One region of the Bradyrhizobium sp. Cp5.3 genome, then DNA from elsewhere that is predicted to be linked to it. Evidence: riboswitches for the same ligand, from Rfam matches in the RefSeq annotation. Region 1 holds a riboswitch; the other holds the start of a gene.
What was found. A riboswitch is a leader RNA that binds a small molecule or an ion and turns the genes downstream of it on or off. The one in region 1 is predicted to bind glycine.

Region 1 (11,821 bases):
ATGTCGTCGACGGTGACGCCGCTCGTCGTCTTGAGCGGCCGCGGGTCGACGATGCATTCATGAGCGACACGTCCCCGGGCGTTCTTGTAGAGCACCGGGAAGTGCGGCTCGAGCTTTGCTGCGACGTAGTTGGCGTTGAGGATCGCGATCTCGGTCGCGCGCATCAGACCTTCGCCGCCCATCATCAGGATGTAGATGTAGGAGATGGTCAGGATCGACGCCGAGCCGAACGGCGCGGCCGAGACCGGGCCGACCGGCGCGTCGGCATGGGTCGCTGGATGGCCGGGCAGGAACGGGGCGAGATGTGCTCTCACGCCGATCGGGCCCATGCCCGGGCCGCCGCCGCCATGCGGGATGCAGAAAGTCTTGTGCAAATTGAGATGGCTGACATCGGCGCCGTAGTCGCCGGGCCTGGACAGGCCGACCTGCGCGTTCAGGTTGGCGCCGTCGAGATAGACCTGGCCGCCATGGCCGTGGACGATGTCGCAGATCTCGCGGATGTGCTCCTCGAACACGCCATGCGTCGAGGGGTAGGTGATCATCACTGCGGCGAGGTCGTTCGAATGCACTTGCGCCTTGGCGCGGAGATCATTGACGTCGACGTCGCCGTTCTTCTCGCAGGCAACCACCACCACGTCCATGCCGACCATCGCGGCGGAGGCCGGGTTGGTGCCGTGGGCGGAGGAGGGGATCAGGCAGACCTTGCGGTGGCTTTCACCTCGCGAGGCATGATAGCCGCGGATCGCGAGCAGGCCGGCATATTCTCCTTGCGCGCCCGAATTCGGCTGCAGCGAGATCGCGTCATAGCCGGTGATGTCGCACAGCCATTTTTCCAGCCGCGCGAACAGCGCGTGATAGCCCTTGGCCTGCTCGCGCGGCGCGAAGGGATGCAAGGACCCGAACTCCGGCCAGGTCAGCGGCATCATCTCGGTGGTCGCATTCAGCTTCATGGTGCAGGATCCCAGCGGGATCATCGCGCGGTCGAGCGCGAGGTCGCGATCGCTGAGCTTGCGCATGTAGCGCAGCATCTCGGTTTCCGAGCGATGCGCGTGGAACACCGGATGGGTGAGGAAGCCGGTCGCGCGCTTCAAGGCATCCGGCAGCGCTTCGCGCGTCGCCGCGTCGACCTCGGCATAGAACAAGTTGCCGCCGAAGGCGCGCCAGACCGCCTCAACGGTCGCAGGCGTCGTGGTCTCGTCCAGCGCGATGCGCAGGCCTGCGCCGCCGAGGCCGAGATTGATCTTCTCGGCGACGGCGCGCGCGACGATCGCCTCGCGCTGCGCGCCGGCATCCACCGTCACCGTGTCAAAAAAGTTTTCCGACTGCGGCGCGAAGCCGAGCTTGCGCAGGCCGGCGGCCAGCACGGCGGTGCGGCGATGCACGGTGCGCGCGATCTGCGTCAAGCCTTCGGGGCCGTGATAAACCGCATACATCGACGCGATCACGGCGAGCAGCACCTGCGCGGTGCAGATGTTGGAGGTCGCCTTCTCGCGGCGGATATGCTGCTCGCGGGTCTGCAGCGCGAGGCGATAGGCGGGCGCGCCGCGGGAGTCGACGGAGAGGCCGACGATGCGGCCGGGCAGCGAGCGCTTCAGCGCATCGCGCACCGCCATGTAAGCGGCGTGCGGTCCACCATAGCCCATCGGCACGCCAAAGCGCTGCGCCGAGCCGATCGCGATGTCGGCCCCTAACTCGCCGGGCGAGGCGAGAAGCGTCAGCGTCAGCAGATCGGCGGCAACGATCGCGAGTGCGCCTTTCGCGCGCAGTGTCGCAATCGCGGGCCGCAGATCGCGCACCGCACCCGAAGAGCCCGGATATTGCAGCAGCGCGCCGAGCACGTCCGCCTTGTCGAGATCAGCGAGGGGATCGCCGACGATCAGATTCCAGCCCAGGGGCTCTGCGCGGGTGCGCATCACTGCGAGGGTCTGCGGATGCACGTCCCAGTCGACGAAGAAGGCTTTCGCCTTCACCTGCGAGTGCCGCTCGGCGAGCGCCATCGCCTCGGCCGCGGCGGTTGCTTCATCCAGCAGCGAGGCATTGGCGACATCGAGCCCGGTGAGGTCGCAGATCATGGTCTGGAAATTGAACAGCGCCTCCAGCCGGCCCTGGCTGATCTCGGGCTGGTACGGCGTGTAGGCGGTGTACCAGGCCGGGTTCTCCAAAATGTTGCGCTGGATCACCGCGGGCAGGATCGTGCCGGAATAGCCCTGGCCGATCAGCGAGGTGAAGACCTGGTTTTGGGCTGCGAGCTCGCCCATATGCGCGATCGCTTCGGTCTCGCTCAAGGGCTTGCCGAGATCGAGCGGGCTGGCCTGCCGGATCGAGGCGGGCAGCGTCTCCGCAATCAATGCGTCGACGCTTTTAGCTCCGACGGCATCCAGCATCGCGGCGACATCGCGCGCCGAGGGGCCGATATGGCGACGGACGAAGGTGGCGGCGGTCTCGCCGCTGGATTTGCGGTGCGCGGTCATCGCTTGCTCCATCGCTCTCTAAGCCGTGTGCGCCTTGTAGGCGGCTTCATCCATGAGTCCGCCGAGCTCGCTCTTGTCGGCGATCTTGATCTTGAAGAACCAGGCCTTGCCTTGCGCATCCGAATTGACCAGCGCCGGTTCGCTCGCGAGACCTTCGTTCACCTCGAGCACCTCGCCGGAGATCGGCGCGTAGACGTCGGAGGCGGCCTTCACCGACTCGACCACCGCGGCAGCTTCCGTCTTCTTGAGCGCGCGGCCGACCTTGGGCAGTTCGACGAACACGACATCGCCGAGCTGCTGCTGCGCGTAGTCGGTGATGCCGACGGTGGCGACATCGCCGTCGATGGCCAGCCACTCATGGTCGGAGGTGTACAGCGTCGTGGTCATTCTCGATCCTCAGCGTTTGTAGGTATTTTTCACGAAAGGCATGGCGGCGACTTGCAGGGCCAAGCGCTGGCCGCGCACCTCGGCAAACAGTTGTGTGCCGAGCGCGCTCTGCGCGGTGGGCACGTAACCCATCGCAACCGGCGCATTCAGGCTCGGGCCAAAACCGCCCGATGTGACCTTTCCGATCGGCTCGCTCGACGTCGCATCGGCAAACAGCGGCGCGCCCTCGCGCACCGGCGCGCGCCCCTCGGCGCGCAGGCCGACGCGGCGGCGGCTTGCGCCCTGGTCGAAATGCGAAAGGATCTTCGCCGCGCCCGGAAAACCGCCGGCACGCGCGCCGCCGGTGCGGCGGCTCTTCTGCACCGACCATTCCAGCGCCGCCTCGACCGGCGTGGTGGTGGTGTCGATGTCGTGGCCGTAGAGGCAGAGACCTGCCTCGAGCCGCAGGCTGTCGCGCGCTCCGAGCCCGATCGGCAGCACGTCGGAATTGTCGAGCAGCGCCTTGGCCAGCCGCTCGGCATCGCCTGCGGGAACCGAGATCTCGAACCCGTCCTCGCCGGTATAGCCCGAGCGCGACACGAAGCAGTCGATGCCGTCGACCTTGCGTTGGCCCGCATCCATGAATTTCATGGCCGGCGCCTCTGCACAAAGTTTCGCCAGCACCGCTTCCGCCTTCGGGCCCTGCAGCGCGATCAGAGCGCGGTCGGTGAGCGATTCGATGTTGCAGTCGTCGGACAAATGCGCGCGCAGATGCGCTTCGTCCTCGGCCTTGCAGGCGGCGTTGACGACCAGGAACAGGTGATCGCCGAAATTGGCGACCATCAGATCGTCCAGGATGCCGCCGTCCGCATTGGTGAACTGGGCATAGCGCTGCCGTCCCGGTGCGAGCGCCACGATGTCCTGCGGCACCAAGCGCTCCAGCGCCTTTGCCGCATCCTCGACCTTGCCGGACTTCGGCCACAGCGCGATCTGGCCCATATGGGACACGTCGAACAGGCCGGCCGATGACCGGGTGTGAAGGTGTTCCTTCAGGACGCCCGCGGGGTACTGCACGGGCATTTCATAGCCCGCGAACGGCACCATCTTGCCGCCGAGGGACAGGTGCAGGGCGTAGAGGGGGGTGCGTCTGAGGGAGTTTTGGTCGTCGCGTGCAAGCATCACAGGGGCCCTCGCGGTTCCCGGGGAGGATTCCCCGTCGAAACCAGTCGAAGCCCCATCTGTCGCTGTGCCTGAGAGTATTATCCCGTCGGCGGGTGCCACCCGGGCCTCAAGCCCGTCGGCGCCTCTTTCCAGATGCTGTCAAAGCCACGCGGTCCTTTTGCCTGAGAGTTTCCGGGGCGGTTGCTCCTTCGGCGCCGGCTACCAAAAGCCGGTCTCTCCCGACGTGGCCGTACGATACAGGTAGGTACAGAACACAGCCGGGCCAAGCCTGTCAACGCGGCCAAAACGGCTATCAACGGTCGATTGCGCGCCTGCGGCAACCCTCTGATCTGTCTGCACAGTTTCTGGACAGCGAAGCTGGCCTTGTCTAAAAGCGCATTGGCCCGCAGATATCAGCCTAAATCACAGGTTTGGATGGCGTGAAGCGGGTCCAAGCACACCCGATTGGATGAACATGAGCGGCGTCAACGAGATCAGGTCGACCTTTCTGAACTTCTTTGCCAAGAACGGCCACGAGATCGTGCCGTCCTCGCCATTGGTGCCGCGCAACGACCCGACGTTGATGTTCACCAATGCCGGCATGGTGCAGTTCAAGAACGTCTTCACCGGCATGGAGAAGCGGCCCTACCAGCGCGCCACCACCTCGCAGAAATGCGTGCGCGCGGGTGGCAAGCACAACGACCTCGACAATGTTGGCTACACCGCGCGCCATCTCACCTTCTTCGAGATGCTCGGCAATTTCTCTTTCGGCGACTACTTCAAGGAGCGCGCGATCGAGCTCGCCTGGAATCTGATCACCAAGGATTTCGGGCTGAAGAAGGACAAGCTGCTCGTCACCGTCTATCACACCGACGACGAGGCCGCCGGCTTGTGGAAGAAGATCGCGGGCTTCTCCGACGACCGCATCATCCGCATCCCGACCTCGGACAATTTCTGGGCGATGGGCGATACCGGCCCGTGCGGTCCGTGCTCGGAGATCTTCATCGATCGCGGCGAGCACATCTGGGGCGGACCTCCGGGCAGCCCGGAAGAGGACGGCGACCGCTTCCTCGAATTCTGGAATCTCGTGTTCATGCAGTACGAGCAGGTGACGAAGGAGGAGCGCGTGCCGCTGCCGCGTCCCTCGATCGACACCGGCATGGGCCTGGAGCGCATGGCCTGCATCCTGCAGGGCGTCGACAGCGTGTTCGAGACCGATTTGTTCCGTCAGTTGATCGATGCGACCGCATCCGCGCTGGGCAGCGGGCCGAATGAGCAGACCGTCGCCTCGTTCCGGGTCATCGCCGATCATCTGCGCTCCTCGGCCTTCCTCGTCTCCGACGGCGTGCTGCCCTCGAACGAGGGCCGCGGCTATGTGCTGCGCCGGATCATGCGCCGCGCGATGCGCCATGCGCAGCTTCTGGGCGCGAAAGAACCGCTGATGCATCGCCTCGTCTGGGCGCTGGTGCGTGAGATGGGCCAGGCCTATCCGGAGCTGGTGCGCGCGGAGAAGCTGATCGAGGAAACGCTGCGGCTGGAAGAGACCCGTTTCCGCAAGACGCTGGTGCGCGGCCTTGCGATCCTCGACGAGAAGAGCTCGGGCTTGAAGAAGGGCGACATGTTCGACGGCGACGTCGCCTTCACGCTCTATGATACCTACGGCTTCCCGCTCGACCTGACGCAGGACGCGCTGAAGTCGCGCGGCATCAGCGTCGACCAGTCCGCTTTCACCGACGCGATGGAGCGTCAGCGCGAGAAGGCGCGCGCGTCATGGGCGGGCTCGGGCGAGGCCGCCAGCGAAGCGATCTGGTTCCCGCTGCGCGAGCGGCTAGGGGCCACCGAATTCCTCGGTTACGAGACCGAGAGCGCCGAAGGCGTCGTTGCGGCGCTGGTGAAGGACGGCAAGGAAACCGACAGCCTCAAGGCTGGCGAGACCGGCTCGATCGTTCTGAACCAGACGCCGTTCTATGCGGAATCCGGCGGTCAGGTCGGTGATACCGGCGTAATGGTCGGCGAGGGCGGGATCAAATTCCGCGTCACCGAGACGCAGAAGAAGGTCGGCGATCTCTTCGTTCATACCGGCACGGTGGAGCAGGGCACGCTGAAGGCCGGCACGGCGCTGCAGCTCGACGTCGATCATACGCGCCGGTCGTCGATCCGCGCCAATCACTCGGCGACGCATCTGCTCCACGAGGCGCTGCGCCAGGTGCTCGGCGACCACATCGCCCAGCGCGGCTCGCTGGTCGCGCCCGACCGGCTGCGCTTCGACTTCGTGCATCCGAAGCCGATCACGGCCGAGGAGCTCGCCCGTGTCGAGGACATCGCCAACGATGTGGTGCTGGAGAATGACGAGGTCACGACCCGCATCATGGGCGTTGACGAGGCCCGCGAGGCCGGCGCCCGCGCGCTGTTCGGCGAGAAATATGGCGATGAGGTCCGCGTCGTCTCGATGGGCAAGACCGCGCGCGAGCACGGTGCCAACGCGCTCGGCTGGTCGGTCGAGCTCTGCGGCGGCACCCATGTCAAGCGCACCGGCGACATCGGCCTGATCACGCTGACGGGCGAGAGCGCGGTTGCTTCCGGCGTCCGCCGCATCGAGGCGCTGACCGGACGTTTCGCACGCAAGCATGCCAATGACACCATGGCGCTGGCGAAGACCGCGGCGGCCGAGCTGCGTACCTCGATCGAGGATGTCCCGGCGCGCATCACCGCGCTGATGGACGAGCGCAAGAAGCTGGAGCGCGAGCTGTCCGACGCGCGCAAGAAGCTCGCGATGGGCGGCGGCGCGTCCGCCGCCAACGGCGCGGCGGCAGGCGTGCGTGAGGTCGGCGACGTCAAGCTGATGGCGCGCGCAGTCGAGGGCATCGAGATGAAGGATCTCAAGAGCCTCGCCGATGACGGCAAGAAGCAGATCGGCTCCGGCGTGGTCGCCATCGTCGGCGTCACCGAGGACGGCAAGGCCGGCGTCGTGGTCGGCGTCACGCCCGATCTCACCTCGCGCTTCAACGCCGTCAATCTGGTTCGCGTTGCTTCCGAAGCGCTCGGCGGCAAGGGCGGCGGCGGCCGGCCCGACATGGCGCAGGCCGGCGGTCCCGACGGCGCCAACGCTGCCGCGGCGCTGTCGGCGATCGAAAAAGCGATGACAGGCGCGTAAATCGCCATGCGCCTCGTTCCACGAGGACGTGGGCTTCGCGATCCCAATTTGAGGGATCGCCTCTACGAATTGCTCGAGCACGATCCGCTGGCTTATTCCGTCGGCTCGCGCTTCATCCAGCTCATCATCGGCGTGATCGTGCTCGACGTGGTGGCGATGACGCTCGCCTCGGTGCCGGAGCTGGACGCGCAGTTCGGCGCGCTGTTCTCGGCGATCAAGATCCTGGCCGTGATCGTGTTCGCGCTGGAATATGTCGCGCGGCTGTGGACGGTGGCGGGCCACACGCAGCGCGGGGCCTCGCCGCTCGCGGACCGACTCGGCTATGTCTTCTCCGCGCTCGGCATCATCGACCTCATGGCGTTCCTCCCCGCCGCGATCGTGCTGGCGACAGGCCGGCACGCGACGCTCGCCGCGCTCGGCGTGCTGCCGTTCTTCAAGCTGGTGCGCTATTCGCCGGCGATGCGCTCGCTGCTCGCTGCCATTCACGCCGAGCGGCGGGCGCTGATCGGTTGCGTCGTCATCCTGGTCGGCGTGGTGCTCACCTTCGCCTCGCTGCTCTACGCCATCGAGCGTGAGGTACAGCCGGATAAGCTCGGCACCATTCCGCAGGCGATGTGGTGGGCGATCGTGACGCTCGGCACCGTCGGCTATGGCGACGTCGTGCCGGTGACGGCGCTCGGCAAATTCGTTTCCGTCTTCGCCATCATCAGCGGCTTCGCCATGATCGCGCTGCCAGTCGCGATCATCTCCACCGCCTTTGCCGAGGAGGTGAAGCGGCGCGATTTCGTCGTCACCTGGGGCATGCTGGCGCGGGTGCCTCTGTTCTCGAACCTCTCGGCATTGGAGATCGCCGACATCATGCGGCTCTTGCGGGCACGCACCATCGAGCAGGGCGAGATCCTGGTTCGCCGTGGCGATGCTGCCTCGTCGATGTATTTCATCACGGCCGGCGAGGTCGAGATTTCACTGCCGAGCCAGCGTGTGCGGCTTGCCGACGGCACTTTCTTCGGCGAGATCGCACTGCTGCACAAAACCAAACGCAGCGGCACGGTGACCGCCACGCGCAAGACCCGCCTTCTGGTGCTCGACGCCCAACATTTTCATGCCCTGATCGAACGCATGCCGACGCTCGCCGCGCATGTGCACAACACGGCCAAGGCGCGGCTCGAAGAGACGGGCGACCTCGCGGCGACCGAGCTCGCGCAGGCTGAGCGCGAGGGCACCGACCGCTGAGCGATCAGCCCTTGCGCAGGAAGACGTACTCGGCCGAGTAGGGCGCGCTTCTGAACTCGCCGGCCTTGTCGCAGGCGCCGTCGAGCTTGCCGCCATGGGTGTTGATGCGCTGGACGGTGGTAACAGGCGTCAGGACGCCGCTGCCGCGGTGGGCGGTGACCTCCAGCTTCAGCCAGGGAATGTCAGCAGCCGTGGCACCGGGCGCGTTGCCGATGGCCTTGCCAACCACGGCGCTGCCGTCGGCATGCTCCCAGCTCGGGCCGGCATAGTGTCGGCCGACCGTCTTACCCTCGGAAAGCAGCGTGGCGATCGGCTCGCGGAAGGCCCAGGCGAGCTTGCCGTCGGTGCCTGCCTTGCACTCATAGACCTGCGCGCCCTCGGCGTGGGCGCTGAGCACAACGGTCTCGCCGGGTGCGGCGATGGCTTCGGGAAGTGTCTCCGCGGCCGCAACCGGACCGGCCATGGCCGAGAGCAGCAGCAGGCAAGGGACGGCAAGCTTGATTGACATGGTCGGTCTCCGGGCAAAGGTCTCAATAAACGAACGGGCCGCGCTTTGGCGCAGCCCGTGATGATGTCTGGCCCAGTCGGGCGAAAATGCGGATGACAGCTTAGGCCGCCAGCGCCTTCGCCAGGTTCTCGGCGACCTTGTCGAGGAAACCGGTGGTCGAGAGCCAGCGCTGGTCGGCACCGACCAGCAGCGCGAGGTCCTTGGTCATGTAGCCCTCTTCGACGGTGTCGACGCAGACCTTCTCCAGCGTGCTTGCAAACTTCGCGAGCTGCGGATTGTTGTCGAGCTTGGCGCGGTGGGCGAGACCACGGGTCCAGGCGAAGATCGACGCGATCGAGTTGGTCGAGGTCTCCTTGCCCTTCTGGTGCTCGCGGTAGTGGCGGGTCACCGTGCCGTGGGCGGCCTCGGCTTCCACGGTCTTGCCGTCGGGCGTGAGCAGCACCGAGGTCATCAGGCCGAGCGAGCCGTAGCCCTGCGCGACCGTGTCGGACTGCACGTCGCCGTCGTAGTTCTTACAGGCCCAGACATAGCCGCCGGACCACTTCAGCGCCGAGGCGACCATGTCGTCGATCAGGCGGTGCTCGTAGGTCAGGCCCTTGGCGTCGAATTCCTTCTTGAACTCGCGGTCGAAGATGTCCTGGAAGATGTCCTTGAAGCGGCCGTCATAGACCTTGAGGATGGTGTTCTTGGTCGAGAGATAGACCGGGTAGTTGCGCATCAGGCCGTAGTTGAACGACGCGCGGGCGAAGTCGATGATGGAGTCGTCGAGATTGTACATCTCCATGGCGACGCCGGCGCCGGGGGCCTTGAACACTTCCTTCTCGATCACGGTGCCGTCCTCGCCGACGAACTTCAGCGAGAGGGTGCCCTTGCCCGGGAACTTGATGTCGGTGGCGCGGTACTGGTCGCCATAGGCATGGCGGCCGATGATGATCGGCTTGGTCCAGCCGGGAACGAGGCGCGGCACGTTCTTGCAGATGATCGGCTCGCGGAAGATCACGCCGCCGAGGATGTTGCGGATGGTGCCGTTCGGCGACTTCCACATCTGCTTGAGGTTGAACTCCTTCACCCGAGCCTCGTCCGGGGTGATGGTGGCGCACTTGACGCCGACGCCGACCTTCTTGATCGCCTCGGCCGCGTCGATGGTCACCTGATCATTGGTCTGGTCGCGGTACTCCATCCCCAGGTCGAAATAGAGCAGCTCGACATCGAGGAACGGGTTGATCAGCTTGTCCTTGATGTACTGCCAGATGATCCGGGTCATCTCGTCGCCATCGAGTTCGACGACGGGGTTGGTCACCTTGATTTTTGCCATGATCGGGAAAGCCTCTCGGGAACGGCGCCTTGGGCGCCAACGTGAATGTCCGGGGCCTCATAGCACCGGGACGCGGCGGGCGAAAGCCAAGTGATTATGCACTTTTAGCTCATCCAGCTTCCGCAGATGGGCAGCCGCGGCCAGCCCTCCGGCCGCCCCGGCGGTAAAGTTTCAGGCGAGATTCAAAAGCCGATTCTAACCCCGTTATTTCCCTTGAGAATTTTGTCAGGACAGGCAAACGACAGGCGGACGGAGCCGGCCCCGAGGGGCCCGGTTTGAATCAATTCCAGGGAATGCCTGCGTAAGGCCTTCAGAACCAGCGTGAAAGCAAAACGAGATGTCGGGGACTGACAAGAGCAAGGCGGGCCTCGCCCTCGACGGTCCCATCGTGATCCTGGTCGAGCCTCAGCTGGGTGAGAACATCGGCATGGCGGCGCGCGCCATGGGCAATTTCGCCCTCAGCCGCTTGCGCATCGTCAACCCCCGCGACGGCTGGCCCAACATTGCCGCCCAGCGCGCGGCGGCCGGCGCCGACCACATCCTGGAACGGGTCGAGCTGTTCGACACGGTCGAACAGGCCGTCGCTGATCTCGACCTCCTGTTCGCCACCACCGCTCGCCCTCATGACCAGGCCAAGCCGGTGGTCGGGCCGGAGGCGGCGGTGGCGGAGATTTCGGGGCACATCGCGGCAGGTGGCGGTGCGGGCATCCTGTTCGGCCGCGAGCGCTGGGGGCTGACCAATGAGGAGGTCGGGCTCGCCAACCGGATCATCACCTTCCCGGTCAATCCGGGCTTTGCCTCGCTGAACCTTGCCCAGGCCGTGCTGCTGATCGGCTATGAATGGTTCAAGCGGGCCACATCCGGCGCTCTGCCTCACGCCATGCCCGAACGTTCCGAGCGCGCCTCGCAGCACCAGATGCAGGCCTTCTTCGACAACCTCGTGCGCGAGCTCGACCGGGTCGAATTCCTGCGTCCGCCCGAGAAGCGCGACACCATGCTGGTGAATCTGCGCAACATCTTCACCCGGATGGAGCCGACCAAGCAGGACATGCACACCCTGCACGGTGTGGTCATGGCGATCGCGGAGGGGCGCAAGGGGCCGGCCAAGGGCGGTGTGCTCGATGGCGAGCAGGCGACACGGCTGCGCGCGCTTCTGGCCGAGCACGGTCAGGGCGGCGGGGTGCCCGACAGCGGCTCTACGGTGCGCGGGCTCGCGCGTCTGCTCCGCCGCAACCCGACCGACGCCGAGCGCCTGCTTTGGCAGGCGCTGACTCGCGACCGCCGCTTCGCCGGCCAGTTCAAGCGGCAGACCCCGGTCGGGCGGCACATTCCGGATTTCGTCTCGTTTGCGCACCGGATCGCGATCGAGCTGGTCAATCCGGGAGAGGGGGAGACGATTGCCGGCGACCGCGCGTCGCGGCGTGCGTGGCTGGAGGCGCGCGACTATCGCGTGATGGAGATTCGGGCGGCGGATGTGGAGCGCGATCTGGAAGTGGAGCTGGAGCGGCTGCAGGGGATGATCGCCGAAGGATCGAAGGCCTCGTAGGGTGGGTTAGTCGAAGGCGTAACCCACCTCTTCTTGCGATCCTTGCTGGAGAAGCGGTGGGTTACGC
Region 2 (11,821 bases), on a different contig from region 1:
GCGCTGGTTCTTAGAATGCTCGTTGCCGCGCGGGAGGAGGGGTCTCTCGTCTCGGACGAAGCGAAGCCCTTCACGAACACGGAGGTCGGGAAGACCCCGTCGCTCGCCAATATCTGGTCTGGGGTGACGTTCCGATGCATGCGCGGGCTCTTGCTCCAGCCCCCAAGTTCGGCCTCCGCTTCCTTCTTGATCGTTGCGAGCTCATCTTTTCGCGGCTGTAGCCCCTCTGCAACTTACCCCTGGTGTAGAATCCCGACCCAGCGGGATTCTCATCATGTTCATCCAGTGTCGCGTGCGCGGCGCTACTGAAGGCGAGAGGGGCCCAAGGGAATTGATTTTTCCCTCGTCAGCCGGCGTTCTGCCTTGCCATAACGAGAGCTGCGACGGCATCGGCCGTGGCAGCTGACAAGGTCCAACCGAGATGACCATGCCCTGTGTTGTAGAAGACGCGCGGATCTCGACCCCGCATGACCCGCGGCAGCATATCGGGCATCATCGGTCGTAGACCTGCCCAAGGGACGGCTTGGCGCGTGCTCATGCCGGGGAAGTGCTTTCGGCACCATTGAACGAGGGGCTCGATCCGCGCCGTTCGAATGTCTTTGTTGTAGCCGTTGAATTCGGCCGTTCCCGCCACGCGAAAGCGGTTCGGCCCAAGCCGGCTGGTCACGATCTTGGCCCGGTCGTCGAGTAAACTCGTACACGGTGCAGCCGCTTGGTCTGACTCTTCAGAAAGGTCGACAGTGATCGAGTAGCCTTTCACCGGATAGACATTGATGCGATCGCCGAGACTGGCCGCGATCGGGCGGGACATCACCCCTCCGCAGACCACGATCCGGTCGAAATCTTCTCGCAGCGTGCTGGCCTGCAGGGCTCCCTCCGTTGGCTTCCAATTCACACCGATCGCCTCACCGGTGCCACGCCCAACCGACTGGACCTCACTTGACCAGCGCATCGTCACACCTCGTCGCTCGCAGGCACGGGCAAGCCCGACGGTGAATTTGTGGATGTCACCCGTGAAGTCCGATGGCGTGTAAAAGCCTCCGTAGAAATCGCCCTTCAAGGAAGGCTCGATCGCACGGATTTCCTCCGGCGTAACGGCGCGGCGCTCAAGGCCGCCCTTGGCAAGCAAAGCCGAGACCCTGCGAGCCGCCTCGAATTCCGCCTTACTGTGATAAAAATGAAGGATCCCGCGTTTCTGGCAATCGAACGCGATGTCTTCCTCTTGCGCCATGCGCATCAGATGGGCTCGGGCCTCGATTGCAAGACGCGCGGTTGTGAGCGTGTTCTCCTCGTACTTGGGGATCGAGGCAACGAACTCGGCCATCCATGATAGCTTGTGCCAGGACGGCTTGGGATTGACGAGAAGCGGGGCTCCTGGCGTGAAGATCCATTTGATGCCCTTAAGGACCGTGGCCCAGCTGTTCCAGACCTCGGCATTTGAGGCCGACAGCTGACCGCCATTGGCGAAGGAAGTTTCCATTGCGGCGTAGGGCTGACGGTCGAAGACCGTCACCTGGCAGCCGCGCCTGGCGAGGTTGTAGGCGGTCGTGATGCCAGTAATTCCTGCGCCGATGATGGCGACACGTGACGTATTGGAAGTGCTCATAGGTGCTCCGTCCCGCCTCATGCAGGTGATTAGCACCCCCTCTGTCATTGGCCTGAGAGCTTCATCGCCGCCCAGTCATTTGGGCCGCGACTTTCACCATCGGCGCAGAACTGCCGTCCTGCTTTTCAGAGTTCAAGTACGGAAAAGCGGTACTTTTGCCTGAGAGTTTCCGGGGTGGTTGCTCCGTCGGCGCCGTTCCTGTCCTGAAGCAGAAACGGTCTCTCCCGCTAATCCTGAAATTGCCTCGCGATACACCAAGCCGTCAAGCTTGGCTTTCTTGGTTCAAAGATGTGGCGTCAGCCAAGCAGAACATCCGACATTCTCTCAATGTCGCGCCAAAGATCTTCGGCGCTCTCGAGGCCGATGCTGATTCGGATATAGCTTACGTCTTCGCTCGCGGGCATTGCATGCCGCTCGCCTGCAACGACCATGGGTGCGACAATGCTTCGCGTCCCTCCCCAAGAAGCACCTATGGCGAACGTTCTCAGCTGGTCTAGAGCGCAGTCGACCTTACCGGTATCCACGCCCTCCAGCAGGAGGCTGAAAACACCGGAGCAACCCGCGAAATCACGCCGCCATAAAGCGTGGCCAGAGAACGACGGAAGGCATGGATGCAAGACCTTGAAACCTGAAGCTTCCAACCGTTCTGCGAATTGCTCGCTCAAGGCGCCGGAGTGCCTTATTCGAAGGGCCATCGTCTGGATGCCGCGCAATGCGTGCGAGCAATCATCGGGGGATGTGCCTACGCCAAGAGCTCCCAAAGCGGCCCGAAACCGCGCGTAGAGATCCAGGTCATCAAGAATGATCGCGCCGAGAAGGATGTCGGAGTGGCCGCCTGCGTATTTGGTGATAGCTTCGGCAACGATATCTATGCCCAGGCTCAGAGGTTTGCAGAGCAACCCGGTCGCCCAGGTATTGTCGCATCCCAGAAGGGCACCAGATTTTCTGCACCTGGCTGCGATGGCGGGGATATCGCAGATTTCCATTGTCGTTGAGCCCGGCGACTCGACCCAAACAAGCTTCGTTGCGCCGGGGCGAATCTTGGCTTCCAGGTCAGCAAGACGTGTCGGATCAAAGTACTCAACGTCTACGCCGAAGGAATGAAGAATAGTCCGTGCGAATAGCTTGACCGGAGGATAGACGTTATCAGTGATCAACACATGGTCGCCGCGCTTCAACAGCGCGAGCATGACGGTGGTTATCGCCGCTTGCCCCGAAGGCACGATGATCGAACGGGCGGCCGAATGAATTTCAGCTAGCTGACTTTCCAGAGTCCGTGTTGTGGGAGTTCCAGCCAATCCATAGGTATAGCCGTCCGGCGACCGCGCTGCGCGTGAGCGATAGGCAGCGGCGTTTGGGAAAACAATTGTTGAGGCTCGATAAACAGGAACCGTGAGGCTGGCGAACCCCTCGAGCGAAGCGGCTGGTGGTACAACGCACAGCGTGTCGTTGTTGTTTGAGCTGGTGTTCATGGCGACCTTAAGGATTCTACGCTTCTGCTTTGCTGCCGCGAGCGATCAGGATGTTTTCCGGCCGTGATGGATGGTCAGCCGGAGAGAACCCGACGGCGATATGCGGACTAATGACGGGCGACAATAAAGTGAGACTGCTAGTGTCGTTTAGCGGTAATCACTTCCGCAAAGCTCTTTCGCCGTAACGCCGGTGGGCGTTGCATCACGCTCGGGAAAACCGTAGCTCATGATGGTTTTAGCGACAACGCCCTCACGATTTTTCTCGGCGAGGCTTTGATCGATCAAGTCACGGAATTCTTTGTCTTCAGGTCGAAATGCGAAGGACGAATAGTGGATCATCTCCTTGCCATCCACGACTTCCTTGAACGGTTCTGCACGCTCCAATCCCTTGACGTTAGGATCCCTCAAGCTGCCGACAATCGCCCCTGAAGCATTGATGAGCATGTCGACCCGTCCGGCGAGGAGTGCTGCCAATCCAGTCGGGTGGTCCGGGAACAACTGAATTCGCTCCTTAGGCACGCCAGCCGCCGCCATGTATTCCAGCGACGCGGCGCCGCGCAAATTGCCGACCCGGATCTTCGAGTTCTCGGCCATATCCTGGTAGCTGTGAATGCTCAGCGGATTGCCAGCTTTCACCAGAATGGCGTTGCCGCGGGGCCCGCCGACCGGGTTTGAGAAGGCAACCTGCTTGCATCGATTGGGCGTTACGTACATGCCGCCGGCAATGACATCGATTCGCTTCGCCATCAAACTCGGAATCAGCGCGCCAAAATCCATGGCCTGGAACTCAATCGTTTTGAGTCCAAGCGATTTCGCAACCTCGCGTAAAATCTCCGGCTGGGTGCCGGCGATTTCTCCCTCCTTGACGAAGCCATCTGGCCAAGCGTTGTAGACGCCAATCGTGAGCTTGCCTTCGGATGCAACTTTTTCTTTCAAGGTCTGCGAAAGAGCCGGCGGGCCCAGGACAGCCACGGAAAGCACCGAAGCTGCCAGAAGTGCAACGTTACGGGTCATGGTCGCGAGCTTCATGATAATTCCCCTCGGTTGAGCTGTGGTGCCGTCCTTTTCAGGCTGGTCATTTTTGGGTTCTTCAAACGATAGTGCGCTATCATCTCTCGCGTCCCGACTTCTGTTCCGGAACGCCTGCAGTGGGCGGCCTTGCCCCAGAGTGACTTACGTCAGAGCGTAAACAACTTACCCCAGCCCTTAACGCTTTCGTTGCAACCGGCAAGCCGAAGGGCTTGCCAGCAAAGGGCTTGATTGGACGTAACGATGTTCTTGCCGGTTTCGGCTTCCAGCGGCTCGATGACCGCCGCGGCGCGCATTTGGGTACACGAGACGATGATGGTGTCGACCCCATCTTCGGCGGCCAGATCACGCACCGAGCTCTTGATGCTTTCTGGCGAAATGAAAGGTGAATCGAACCGGACCACGCCGCCGTCTTTATAGAATTCGGCCGCAGCAGGTACCGAGAAGCCCTCGGCTTCAATTGCGGAAATCATTTTTTCCGCAACGTCTCGCGGATAGGGCGAGACATAACCGATGCGTTTTGCATTGAGACTCCGCAAAGCGCCCACGATTCCCGAAAACGGATCGACGACATGAGCCTTGGGATGAACGGCTTGCACCCTGCGCTGCAGCTCTTGCGGGCCGATGATCATAGCTGCCGAGGTGCAGCCCAGGGCAACAACGTCCGAAGTCCGCCTGGAGTTGATCTGCGCCAGCGCTTCGTCAAGTCCGGAGAACGCATCCTTCAACAGGTCGACCGAAAGCGACGTTGCAGTATTGCCGGGCGTCGAGATTCGACTCTCATATAAGGCTACGCCGGGAAGGGTGAGCATGGCTCGCGCTTCATGTGACAGGGTCTGATCGTTATCCATCACGATCATGCCAATGTGCGCTTTTGTGCCGATGCCTCCATCGACTTCATAGGGGGCTTTTGACCACTTCCTGGCACCCGCGTCCTTGGTCCCAACCATTTGAATCCTCTCGGGCAGCTTAATGCGACCGCAGCTTACGGATGTCGCCCGCTGAAGGCGCGCTCCCAAACTTGGGGCTCAGTTCCTCGGGTAGTCAGCGACCACCGTAAATCTGATACTATCGGGTATATCTGGTATGTCAATAGTGATTGACATGGTAGGTATATGAGGTATGTGAAGGGGATCTTCGCGGCGGCCGGGCGGTGGCATTTCCGGCATCTCGCCGAAACCTGCGGCGCCCTGCCATTCAATGCGGCGAAGTCTGCCTCACGGAAATGCAATTGGGCGATGGAGAAAAACATGGCGATGCCTCCCCTATGGCCAGATGAAGCGGAGCTCGGAGAGCGCATTGAGCGTTTACGCGCCAACATGGCAGACGCAGGCATCGATGCCATGGTTCTGACGTCGCGCCAGAATTTCGAATATTACTCCGGATTCAGGACGCTGTTCTGGACCTCGGACACCAGGCCATTATTGGCGATAGCGCGACGTGACCGCGCCGGGATCGCGATCATCATCAACAGCTCGGAGGAGCGCAACGCGCAGGCGTGGCCGAACCGCCATGTTCAGCCCGTGTACTATCATGGTTATACGGACGTTGCCGTATCCGCGGCAGGCGAGTTTCTGAGTGATCTACCAGCCGGCGCTGCCGTTGGATTTGACTATGGGCTCGACATGTTTGGGCGTGGGTCAATCGCACTTATCGACTACTTTAGGGCCGCGCCGCGCAACTTCCGCCTTTCGGACCAGGCCGACTTGATCTGGCGGCAGCGTCTCATCAAGAGCCGGCACGAACTGGATACCAAGCGCGAGGTTTGCCGTATTGCAACGGAGAGCTTCTTCGCTGGCCTCGCCGATCTGCGCATCGGCATGAATGAATACGAGTTCGGCCAGCTGCTTAAGCAGCGAATGATTGGATTGGGAGCCGATAGCGTCGACTGGCTTCCCGTCCGCTTCGATCCAGCAGGAAAGAGCTACGCGCAACCGAACTATGATTTCCGTCTGGCTCGTGACAATTTCATCTGGGTCGACATGGGCGCCCGCCGTGCTGATCAGATCAGTGATCTGGATCGGGTCGCCAAGGTCGGTAAAGCAACGCCTGGGCAGGAAGACCTCTATGGGTTCGTAAGAAGCGTGACGCTCCGATTAGCGGAAAAAATAAGGCCAGGCATGACAGGCGAAAAGGTCTATCACCTCTTTGAGGAGCTCTGGTCAGAACGCAACCTGTCTCGCCTGACAGCGGCGGGCCGTGTCGGCCACGGCTCAGGTATTGCCTTGACTGAGCCGCCATCACTGATGGCCGGATCGAACGAGATCATTCTGGAAGACATGGTCTTACATCTCGAGCCCAAGCTGGAGATGGCCGGGGGCGTATACCAGACCGAAGAAGTCATCCGAGTTACAAAAACCGGCCCTGAATTTCTCAGCGACATCGCACCTGAACGGTTACCCATCGTCGATCTGTGAAAGTGTCCAGGCCGGGTTCGGAAGGCATTCGTGCAGCAAAACAAAACATTGTTGCCGATGGCCTTCTCAGGCGCGATGACCGACGTAATTTGATCATCTATTAATCAGGATACGTAATGAAAAGCCGCGTCTGGAGTAAGATCGATTTCTCGGCCATCGGAATGCAGGCCGACTATGCTCGCGTCCCCTATTCATCGGACACATCCGCTTACGGCTGGATACCGGTTCCCATACTCTGTTTCAACGGCGGCAACGGACCAACGGCACTCTTGACGGCGGGAACGCACGGCGACGAGTACGAGGGGCAAATTGCATTGCGTAACCTCGCCCGGGAATTGTCATCCTGTGCAAACCTGCGCGGTCGGGTCATCATCCTTCCTGCTCTAAATTGGCCGGCCGTTAGCGCCGGCCGCCGGAATTCGCCGCTGGATGAGGGAAACCTGAACCGTGCGTTTCCGGGCGATGCGGATGGTGGGCCAACCGCAATGATCGCCCATTATGTGACGTCAGAACTGTTTCCTTTGGCAGATCTCGTCATCGATCTTCATTCGGGAGGCCGCTCGCTCGACTATTTGCCAGTCGCCCTCGCAAGGCCCGGTCGAAATGACTCGGAGGCTGCCGCGATCTTGCGACTTCTGAAAAGCTTTGGTGCGCCGTATGGAGCAATCACGGATGGGGCAGGGGCAGGCGCCGGATCAACCCTCTACGCCGCCGCTGAGCAACACGGAATTCCCGCCCTCACAACGGAGCTGGGCTTTGGGGCCACTCTCTCAGAACGCGGTCTGAGGATCGCAGAGCACGGTCTGAAGAGGGTTCTGCACGATTATGGAATCGTTACAGCCGCGGGCGCGATCGAGGCAGGCTCTTCCGTGATCCTCAAGTATCAAAGCCCGCACAACTCCATCTACGCACCTTGCGATGGCCTGTTCGAGCCATTCGTCAAGCCTGGCGATGAGGTGAAGGCGAACCAGCCGGCCGGCCGTGTCTATCCGCTGAGCAGCGCCGTTGCCGAGCCGGTCGAATTAAAATTCTCGGTCTCAGGTTTGGTTGCTTACCGCCGCTTTCCAACCTTAACTCACACTGGCGATGCTCTCTTCGGCCTAATGTCGGTGATGGGGGAGGCGGCTTGATAGTCGAAGGCAACCGCGCCCGATTTCGAGACGACGCGGGACAATGAGGGACGTTGCAGTCGCGGTCTAAAGACCGTGCGGCGCCCCTTCGCTCCTGTCGTGTGCAAGGCGAGGCAAGCCGGTTCGCCTCATCTCGAATGAGCGGAGACCTGAGAACCTGCCCTATCTTCGGCCACTATGGCGCGGTTTGAGGCACGAAAGTTGACAGGTGATGATAAGCATACTAGGTATGCCATGACTCGAGATATGCCCGTTCGCGTCAGGGCGCCTGGATGTGCAATCGAGGTCTTCAGGGCGAATGTCCCTTGGCGCCAATCGGAATACACAGGGCCTTTGGCCAGAGCGAGATTGAATCGAAATGTCGGTAGCACCCTCTCGTCTGCGCCCAACCTCATCGCTCCACGTCACAGTGCGTGAGGAAATTCTCAAGCGCATTTCCAATGGAACATATCAGCCGGATGCTCCGATTCCCTCCACCGCGATGCTCGGGGAGGAATTCGGAGTCAGCCTCATTACGATCAAACGGGCTCTTCGCGATCTTCAAGCTGCCGGCATGATTGTCTCAGTTGCCGGAAAAGGTACCTACGTCAAAAAGCAGACTAGGATTCTGCGCAAGCTGGATATGACGGCGCCCTCTTTTGAGGGGACCACAATGCAATTACTTTCGATTACCCGAGAGAAGATTGCAGATCCCGTTATGCTTACCTTCAGTCCTCCGAGGGAAGCAATGCTATGCGTCCGCAAGACCATATTTATCGATGATATGCCATTCCTATACGACTCGACATATCTGTCGGCAGACGTCGCCGATGAGATCGTCGATGAGTTTGCCGAGCGGTTGGTCACTGAAGCGCTAGGCCGTCACAATATCCTTGTGACAAATACAGATCTCATCATTGACGCCGCTCCGGCCACTGGCCAGGTCGAAGACGTATTTGGTATTCCGACTGGATACCCAATCCTTCGACGCTTTTACAAGTTCAGCACGGACACTGAGGACATCTCGATCTATGGTGTCCTCCAAGCTCCATTCGACCGTCTTTCGTGTTCTGTCAGCTTCCCGGCGCGCAATGTACGCGCCTCGCGCCCAGGCGCTTCTAGCGTCGGTTCTTCAAAGCATCGCGCCTGACAACGTCAGCATTCGACGAAAGTCGCGGACGTCCGGTATCCGACTGAGCCCGCATCCCGAACGAGCAAAGTGCCATTTTGACGGCAGTTGATCGGCGGTCGACTATAGAGCGGCGATCCCCGTGACCTTGCAAGCTGGTCTGGATCGAAATGTCTCCACCAGCGAGGATCAGTGGTTGACCGCGGGGTTAGCCACGCGTTTGCGCAGCAGATGGTCTGTAAAAGCCTTCAGGGGACTGCCGATAGCGCGCTCGCGAAAGGCATGGCCCGAGCCGCGTCGATCTTGTCATCGCCCGCTACTGCTTCGGCGCTCGAGCTCGACAACTCAATCTGCTCGACGAGCCGGGTCATGCACTGCGACTGCCGGTCCCACAATTTGCGCCTGAGCCTCGCCACGACGAAGCTTGCGTTCTAACAAGCAAGCTTGAGGTTTAGTGCAGCATCTGACCGAGGAATTGCTGCGCCCGGGGATGTTCGGGGTTCTTGAAGAACTTAGAGGGCGCCGCTTGCTCGATGATTCTGCCTGCGTCCATAAAGATAATCCGGTCGGCAACCTCACGCGCGAACCCCATTTCGTGGGTCACACAGATCATTGTCATACCGTCCCTCGCGAGCTCGGTCATAACATCGAGGACCTCTTTGATCATCTCTGGATCCAGCGCCGATGTAGGCTCATCAAACAGCATAAGCTTGGGCTTCATGCACAATGCTCGCGCGATGGCTACACGCTGCTGCTGGCCGCCCGAGAGCTGCGTCGGGAACTTATGAGCCTGCTCAGGAATGCGGACTTTCTTGAGGTTCTCCATCGCAATTTCCTCGGCCTGGTCTCTGGCCAGCTTTCGTGCTCGAACAAGTGCCAGTGTGCAGTTATCCAGGACCGTCAGGTGTGGAAAAAGGTTGAATTGCTGAAACACCATCCCAACATCGCGTCGCAGCTCGGCCAAGCCCTTCATTCCCTTATACAGCTCGACACCGTTCACGATCAGGCGGCCCTTTTCGTGTGTCTCTAGTTGGTTGATGCATCGGACGAGTGTCGACTTTCCGGATCCGGATGGGCCGCAAACGACGATCCGCTCTCCAACGGCAACGGACAAATCCACATTGTGAAGGACCTGGAACGATCCATACCACTTGCAAAGCTGCTCCATCGTTACCGCAGCATTGCCCGAACAGGAGTTCGTTTGAAGAGCCATCTGTTTCTCCAGGACTTTAGTGAGAGGGAGCTGTCAGTCCGAGTCGGCGCTCGAGCTGAGTAATGCCGGCCACCGCAACCAGGGACATCGCTAGGAAAAGGACGCCAACGTCGAACATGGGTTCGGCGTAGCGATATGTATCGGATGCAACGTCTAAGGCGCTTCCGAGCAATTCCGGCACGGAAATGACAGCCAGCAGCGGTGTCGATTTCAAAATCGAAATCGAATAGGCGCCGAGCGGCGCAGCGACGTTCCGCAGCATTTGGGGGAGAATAACGAACCTGATCATGTCAGCCCAGCTGAGCCCAAGGCTCTGAGCCGCTTCGCTTTGCCCGGCAGGGACAGCATCGATTCCTGCCTTGAACACTTCAGACATATATCCAGAATAGTAGAAGCTCAGTCCGAACGAGCCGACGAGGAGGGCCGGGAGCGTCACACCGTAATAGGGGAGCACAAAGAAGAGAAAATATATCTGTACAAGTGCGGGCGTGGATCGAATCGCGTCAATGACGAATTGGATCACCGGCCGGACAGTGGTGTGAGATCGTCGAAGCAGTTCCCAGAACAGCCCAAGAGCAGCTGCTCCAATGAAACTGATGACCGCGATCATCACCGTATTGCCGATCCCTTCAAGCACGCGGGGGATGATCTCGATCGCGAAAGAAAAATTGAAATTCATTAGCGGGCCTTTCGAGTGGCAAATCGCCGTTCGACTTGGCGACCGAAGATGGTGACCGGATAGCAAAGGATCAGGTACGAAAGAGCCAAGGCTGAGTAGATACCGACGGGATTATACCCAAGCTCGGAAATCTGCTTCGCCCGGAATGTCATGTCGGTCAGCGCAATAAGGGAGACCAGAGTGGTGCCCTTGATGAGCTGGATGGCCTGATTGATGAAGGTCGGAAACATCGCGGTAATCGCCTGAGGCAGTTCGATCAAGCGAAGTACGTCAAAGCGACTTAGTCCAAGGGCCAGACCGGCTTCTCGCTGGCCCTTATTGAGCGACTGGAGCGCGGCGCGTACCGACTGGCTACCATATCCGCCAATGTTGAACCCGAGCACCATGGCTCCGACAGTGATACCCGAAAGAAAGATCCCGAAAGCAGGCAGCGTGTAGTAAAAGGCATAGAGAAGGACGATGACGGATGAGCTTCGCCAAAACTCAATTACAGCGGTTACCATCCAGCGCAATGGTCCGGTCGCAAAATGCTGCAGGACGCCCGCAATCACCGCGAATGGTATGGCAAATAAGAGCCCGAGGGTGGCGACTGCCGCAGTTATGCCAAAGCCCTCGTAGATTGATCGAAGTATTGCGAAAAAGCTCATTAGTCCGGCTCCCGTTCACGTGTTCGATCTCGGACACTTATATTCGTTGCGTAGCCCATTTGCTTGAAGCGAGCGCTGTCTTTAGTCGCGCTCAGCAACTCACAATGTGAGGGCCGAATGCTGGCGCGTCTCGCCGGCGGTTGCAGGCTCTCCCGTATAAGGCCAGTCGTCGCGCATATCCGAGCTATGCCAACCGATGAGCTGCAGCACGGATATTTGGTAGAGAATTTGCTGGTCGCACCAAGGCTCGGGTCGCGAAGCCGATGGGATGAACGGAGCTATCTCTACCGATAATTGTCACCGCATAGGTCCTTAGCCGTGAGTCCAGCAGGGACCAACTCCGTGTCGGTGAAGTCGTACTTGGCCATGATCTGCTTAATCGTTCCGGTAGACCTCAGATTTGCAAAACTTTGGTTGTATCGGTCGCGCAGTTCTTTATCTTCCGGCCTGAACACCATGGCGGTGTAAAAGGCCGACTCGCGGCCGTTTTCAACGACGCCTTTGAATGGAAAAGCACGCT

Region 2: another riboswitch for glycine. It lies ahead of K289_RS0138360 (D-amino acid dehydrogenase); the one in region 1 lies ahead of gcvT (glycine cleavage system aminomethyltransferase GcvT).

What each region holds. Positions count from the first base shown of each region.
Region 1 is NZ_AUFA01000010.1:194,643-206,463, reverse strand. Features, by position in the region: gene gcvP (aminomethyl-transferring glycine dehydrogenase) at 1-2,471, opposite strand, end outside; gene gcvH (glycine cleavage system protein GcvH) at 2,490-2,858, opposite strand; gene gcvT (glycine cleavage system aminomethyltransferase GcvT) at 2,868-4,016, opposite strand; glycine riboswitch at 4,160-4,250, opposite strand; gene alaS (alanine--tRNA ligase) at 4,474-7,152, shown strand; gene K289_RS0116770 (cyclic nucleotide-gated ion channel) at 7,159-8,385, shown strand; gene K289_RS0116765 (DUF3455 domain-containing protein) at 8,390-8,893, opposite strand; gene K289_RS0116760 (NADP-dependent isocitrate dehydrogenase) at 8,994-10,208, opposite strand; gene K289_RS0116755 (TrmJ/YjtD family RNA methyltransferase) at 10,546-11,754, shown strand.
Region 2 is NZ_AUFA01000068.1:4,546-16,366, reverse strand. Features, by position in the region: gene K289_RS0138360 (D-amino acid dehydrogenase) at 347-1,606, opposite strand; glycine riboswitch at 1,744-1,843, opposite strand; gene K289_RS0138355 (PLP-dependent aspartate aminotransferase family protein) at 1,903-3,078, opposite strand; gene K289_RS0138350 (transporter substrate-binding domain-containing protein) at 3,226-4,107, opposite strand; gene K289_RS0138345 (hypothetical protein) at 4,257-5,057, opposite strand; gene K289_RS0138340 (Xaa-Pro peptidase family protein) at 5,223-6,524, shown strand; gene K289_RS0138335 (succinylglutamate desuccinylase/aspartoacylase family protein) at 6,641-7,654, shown strand; gene K289_RS46785 (GntR family transcriptional regulator) at 8,013-8,783, shown strand; gene K289_RS0138320 (amino acid ABC transporter ATP-binding protein) at 9,214-9,975, opposite strand; gene ehuD (ectoine/hydroxyectoine ABC transporter permease subunit EhuD) at 9,992-10,654, opposite strand; gene K289_RS0138310 (amino acid ABC transporter permease) at 10,654-11,301, opposite strand; gene ehuB (ectoine/hydroxyectoine ABC transporter substrate-binding protein EhuB) at 11,586-11,821, opposite strand, start outside.